Linked DNA regions of Tunicatimonas pelagia. The protein of the gene in region 1 interacts with the protein of each later gene in a pairwise test. Links are inferred from orthologs where the notes say so. Each region holds a gene or a part of one and is shown in the gene's direction. Other genes may lie near its edges.

Region 1 (2,933 bases):
TTTCGTGGAGTGGACGAGTCTGCTTTCTTTGAGCACCTGTATAGCAATGATCAACTGAAGCTAACCTACGATTTTGTCGGCAATAGCCCCAACGTTTATCGGTATGGGCAGCATGGTACGGAGGCGTTGTCTTGCATTGCAGCTTACCAACCGGGTGTTTTGGAGGCGGGAGCCTACGCAGCCGATGTTATGCTCTGCATCACGGAAGAGTCGGGTTCAGAGTACCGGATAGAAGAATACAACTGGCTGTTTGCGGCTGAAAAAGCGGATAGTGCCGGGGTGGATATTATCAGCACATCATTAGGGTATACTACCTTCGATGACGCTGAGATGAGCTATACTTACAGTGACCTGGACGGACAAACGGCAGCTATTACCCGGGCAGCTCGGATGGCTACGGCCAAAGGAATACTTTGCGTAGTGAGTGCGGGTAACGAAGGTGGCGGACGCTGGCGTTACGTATCGCCACCGGCCGATGCACCGGATATTCTGGCCGTAGGAGCAGTTGGTGCGGGTGGCTTCCGGGCTTCCTTTAGCTCTTTTGGACCTACCGCCGATGGGCGGGTGAAGCCCGATGTTTCTGCGCTAGGTTTGCAAACCGTGGTAGTCAATGCCCAAAGTAACATAACTCGTTCCAATGGCACCTCTTTTTCGGCTCCGCTAATTTCGGGTTTTGCTGCGGGGGTCTGGCAGGCATTTCCCCAGGCTACTAACCTAGAAATTATGGATAGAATTCGGTCGGCTGGTAGCCAAGCCATGACCCCGGATAACGAATTGGGTTACGGTATTCCTAATTTTGAAGTACTAGCTGATCAAATCCCGCTGTCAACACGAAAGCCTACGGCTGTTTCTCGCTATAAAGTATTTCCTAATCCGATTGAAAGTGGTAACTTATTCGTAGAGTCGGCTGATTTTGTTGGTGAACCTCTCGATGTGTACGTGTACAACAGTACCGGGCAACTGCTACTCACCCAGCATGTTCCCGTTTCCAATGATGACTCGTTTACCGTAGATACTTCATCTTGGCAGCGAGGAGTATACGTGTTGCACGTACTAAGTGCTACTGCTTCTGACACCGTAAAAGTGATAAAATTCTAGATACATGAAATACATCGCCCCATCGGTACTAGCGGCCGATTTTGGCAACCTGCAATCAGCCGTAGAGATGCTCAACCAAAGTGAGGCCGATTGGATTCACGTAGATGTGATGGACGGAGTGTTTGTGCCCAACATCTCCTTCGGAATGCCAGTGTTGCAAGCTATTCAGCAACACACTCAGAAGCCACTGGATGTGCATTTAATGATTACTAACCCCGATCAATATCTGACTGAATTCCAAAAACTGGGTGCCGATCGAATTACGGTACACTACGAAGCTTGCCCGCATTTGCACCGCACGGTTCAGCAGATTAAAGAGTTGGGTTGCAAAGCGGGGGTAGCCATCAATCCCCACACTTCGGTACAACTGCTGGAAAATATTCTGACTGATATTGATCTGGTACTAATTATGTCGGTGAACCCAGGGTTTGGTGGGCAAAGCTTTATTGAGCAGACCTATCAAAAACTAACTGACCTGCGCCAGTTAATGCAAAAAGCCGATACTTCGGTGCTGATAGAAGTAGATGGCGGCGTAAGCGATCAGAACGCGACTCAGCTTTCTCAGGCCGGAGTGAATGCCTTTGTAGCCGGTAGCTTTGTGTTCAAATCTGCCGATCCAATGACTACCATCGCCAATTTGAAGCAGGCCGTGCAAGTATGAAGCATCTAGTACTGCGGTGCGGGATAATCACCCTGGGGTGCTGGTTGGGCTTGAGCCTTTCGTGCTTTTCTCAACTGGCGGTAGTCAATGGTACCGTACGAGATAGTACCCAATCTGTGCTTCCCGACGTAGCCATATCGGTGCAAGGTAGTGACCAGGGAACCGTAACTACCGAGCGGGGTTTTTTTCAGCTTTCTTTGGCTCCTGGAACCTACGATCTGGCTTTCTCGCATTTGGAGTACACCAACATTCTGCGTCAGGTTACTCTGAGTGCCTACGATACGCTAACATTATCTGTTACGTTACGGCCTGATGTCCGCTTGCTGGAGCAGGTAGAAGTAGTGGCGAATACTGATGATGACAGTCGCTTTGTACCAGGTTTAGTACGGCTTGATCCGCAAACCGCCCAGAATATTCCTTCGGCCTTCCAAGATTTTAACCGGATTTTAGTTACGCTACCCGGCGTAGTTAGTAATAACGAATTGAGTTCTAACTACTCGGTACGCGGTGGGAACTACGACGAGAATCTGGTGTACGTAAATAATATTCCGGTGTACCGCCCTTTCTTAATTCGAGCGGGGCAGCAAGAAGGGCTGAGCTTTATCAATCCGGATTTGGTGGCCGATGTGGCTTTCTCTTCCGGTGGCTGGCAAGCCAAGTACGGCGATAAGCTATCGTCTACCCTAAATGTGCGCTATAAAAAGCCAACCACAACTGATGCTTCGTTGCGGGCGGGGTTGCTAGGGGGAGCGGCTCACGTGGAGGGTAGCTACAAGAAAGGTTCGTACATTGCAGGTGTACGTCATAAGCGGGCGCAGTACTTGTTAGGCACCCTGGAAATTGATGGGCAGTATCGTCCTCAGTTTACCGATCTTCAGTCGTACATAACGTACGATTTAGATGGCGATGAGAATAAGGTGAAAAGTGAGTTGGGCTTACTGGTAGCGTACGCCAACAACAACTACCGGGTGCAACCCGAGAGCCGCACCACTACCTTTGGAACGTTACAAGAGAGCTTCAACCTATTTGTTGGTTACGAAGGGCAAGAAAATCTGACCTACCAAACGTTCCAAACTGGCTTACAGTGGACTTATCGTATCAATGATCGGTGGAGTTCTCGCTTAATCGGCTCGTGGGTAACTACGCAGGAGCGGGAGTATTTTGATCTGATTGC
Region 2 (2,966 bases), 4.2 Mb from region 1 along the record:
CTGCAAAAGTATCTGGAAGAACATCAAATAGTGGGCATTACCAATATTGATACGCGGAAGTTGGTTCGGCATATTCGTTCCAAAGGAGCGATGAACGCCATTATTTCCTCCGAAGATCTTTCGGTAGAATCGCTAAAAAATAAGTTAGCCGAGGTTCCATCGATGGAAGGGTTAGAACTATCCAGCGAAGTTTCTACCAAAGAAGCTTTTCTGCTCGGCGATAGTGATGCGCCCCTTAAAGTAGCAGTGTTGGATATAGGAATAAAAACATCAATTCTGAATAACCTACTGAAGCGAGGCTGCCAATGCAAAGTGTTTCCGGCCCGTACTACCTACGCCGAGATGCTAGAGTGGAACCCCGATGGTTTCTTTATTTCTAACGGCCCGGGTGACCCCAGTGCGATGGACTACGCCGTGGAAACGGTGAAGGAAATTGTTAAGAATGACCATCCCTTGTTTGGCATATGTTTAGGCCATCAGTTGTTGGGATTGGCTAATGGTATTGCTACTTACAAAATGCACCACGGGCACCGCGGTCTAAACCATCCGGTAAAAAATCTGAAAACCGGTTTGAGTGAAATGACCTCTCAAAATCATGGCTTTTCCGTAGACTTGGATAAGGCAGAAGGTGCCGACGAGGTAGAAGTAACTCACCTGAATCTTAATGATAATACGGTAGCTGGATTGCAGGTGAAAAACAAAAAAGCCTTTTCGGTGCAGTATCATCCTGAATCTTCACCGGGGCCTCATGATTCCCGCTATCTATTTGATCAATTTGTGGCACTGATGGAGAAATAAAACTTTTTTAAAATTAAAAATTAACGAAACAATGAGCATTATAAAGAAAATACACGCCCGACAGATATTAGATTCTCGCGGTAATCCAACGGTTGAAGTAGATGTTATTACCGCTCAAGACGTACTAGGGCGGGCGGCGGTTCCATCGGGAGCTTCTACCGGAAAGCACGAAGCTGTAGAGTTGCGAGATGACGATAAATCTCGCTTTATGGGGAAAGGAGTGACCAAGGCGGTTGAAAATGTCAACACTAAAATTGCAGAAAAACTTTTAGGAGTTTCGGTGTTTGAGCAAAACCTGATTGACCAGATAATGATTGAGCTAGATGGCTCAGATAATAAGTCTGTTTTGGGAGCCAATGCTATGTTGGGAGTTTCGCTGGCGGTAGCCAAAGCAGCCGCTCAATCAGTGCATCAACCACTCTTTCGCTACATTGGCGGAGTGAACGCCAACACGCTACCGGTACCTATGATGAATATTCTGAACGGTGGCAGCCACGCTGACAATGCGATTGACTTTCAGGAGTTTATGGTGATGCCCGTGAAGGCGGAAACTTTTTCTGAAGCGTTACGCATGGGAACGGAAGTGTTTCACCACCTGAAAAAAGTACTAAAAGATAAGAATCTCTCTACCAACGTAGGCGATGAGGGCGGTTTCGCCCCGAATATCGAATCCAATGTAGAAGCAATTGAGGTGGTGCTGCAAGCTATCGAGAATGCTGGATACAAACCCGGCGAAGAGATGTTTATTGCGATGGATGCTGCTTCATCCGAGTTCTACGACGAGGAGAACAAAATCTATCACTTCTCTTCTACCGGTGATAAGCTATCTTCGCAAGAAATGGCTGATTACTGGAAAGATTGGGTGGATAAGTACCCCATTATTTCTATTGAAGACGGAATGCACGAAGATGATTGGGACGGTTGGAAAGCCCACACCGAAAGTATTGGCGATAAAGTGCAGCTAGTAGGTGATGACCTCTTTGTAACCAATGTAAACCGACTACAGCGAGGTATTGACGAACATATTGGCAATGCTATTCTTATTAAAGTGAACCAAATTGGTACTCTAACCGAGACCATTAACGCGGTAAATTTGGCGAAAAGAAATGGTTATAAGAGCGTGATGTCACATCGTTCGGGTGAGACCGAAGACAATACAATTGCTGATTTAGCCGTTGCTCTTAATACCGGGCAAATAAAAACTGGGTCAGCTTCCCGTTCTGATCGGATGGCGAAATATAACCAACTCATCCGTATTGAAGAAGCGCTAGGATTGACCGCATTTTACCCCAATCAACTGCTGTAAAACAGTAGGACGCAAGAGGAAGAATATTTTTCCGGTAAAATTAGGTATATTGTTATAACTAAACGAACATGGAAATACCGAAAATACCGTCGTGGCTGAGAAATTTTTTCTTCCTCTTTACCTTGGGTTTTCTGCTTTGGATGTTTTTTCTCGACATCAATGATCTGCCCTCTCAGTTCCAAAGAAGCCAAGAGATACGTTCTCTAGAACAGGAAAAGGCCTTTTATGAACAGGAAATAGAGAAAGTGAAAGGTGACCGCAAGAAATTGCTGACCGACGATGCCATGCTAGAGAAGTTTGCCCGGGAGAAATACTTAATGAAGAAGCCCAGCGAGGATGTATATGTACTGGAAAAACAGTAAAACTACGAACCGACTAAAACTGATACTGCTACTCTGGGGAGTGATTGGTATCAGTCAATTTTCTGTCGCTCAGGAAGAAGGCGAAGATCAAGTGCAAGAGGAAGATGAGAGTTATTATCAGAGACCGTCTATTCTCGATAAACTAGCACCGGGAGGAAATTTTAGTCTACAATTTGGTACGATAACCTACATTGAGGTATCACCGATGGTGGGTTACCGCTTTACGAATAATTTTACGGCCGGGCCAGGCTTTACGTATCGCTATTTTAAAGTACGGGGGTTTGAGGCTTCGAGCATCTATGGCCCTCGGTTTTTTGCTCGCTACGTAATCAGTCGGCAGTTCTTTTTGCAATCTGAGTACGAAAATCTCAGTGTAGAGTTCCCTACCGGTGATCCCCGGACGCCTGTTACCCGAGAGTGGGTTCCTGGATTGTTTGTTGGCGGAGGCTTGTTTCAACCAATTGGTCAACGGGCTGGTATTATGGTTGGAGCATTTTACA

The links. Proteins that work in one complex are often made in the same cells at the same time.
Region 2: the proteins of rpe (region 1) and eno interact in binary tests that used the Escherichia coli proteins (3 or more experiments, as listed by UniProt). The link is inferred for Tunicatimonas pelagia from one-to-one orthologs.

What each region holds. Positions count from the first base shown.
Region 1 is NZ_CP120683.1:1,580,592-1,583,524, reverse strand. Bases 123-2,930 are described here. They hold rpe (ribulose-phosphate 3-epimerase), read left to right. Parts: upstream 123-1,102; coding sequence 1,103-1,759; downstream 1,760-2,930. Other genes in these bases: P0M28_RS06640 (TonB-dependent receptor), read left to right, coding at 1,756-2,930; P0M28_RS06650 (S8 family serine peptidase), read left to right, coding at 123-1,098. In the rest of the region: more of P0M28_RS06650, read left to right, coding at 1-122; more of P0M28_RS06640, read left to right, coding at 2,931-2,933. UniProt on the Escherichia coli protein: Catalyzes the reversible epimerization of D-ribulose 5-phosphate to D-xylulose 5-phosphate.
Region 2 is NZ_CP120683.1:5,807,196-5,810,161, forward strand. The notes cover bases 126-2,966. They hold eno (phosphopyruvate hydratase), read left to right. Parts: upstream 126-829; coding sequence 830-2,104; downstream 2,105-2,966. Other genes in these bases: carA (glutamine-hydrolyzing carbamoyl-phosphate synthase small subunit), read left to right, coding at 126-798; P0M28_RS24930 (FtsB family cell division protein), read left to right, coding at 2,173-2,466; P0M28_RS24935 (hypothetical protein), read left to right, coding at 2,447-2,966. In the rest of the region: more of carA, read left to right, coding at 1-125. UniProt on the Escherichia coli protein: Catalyzes the reversible conversion of 2-phosphoglycerate (2-PG) into phosphoenolpyruvate (PEP). It is essential for the degradation of carbohydrates via glycolysis.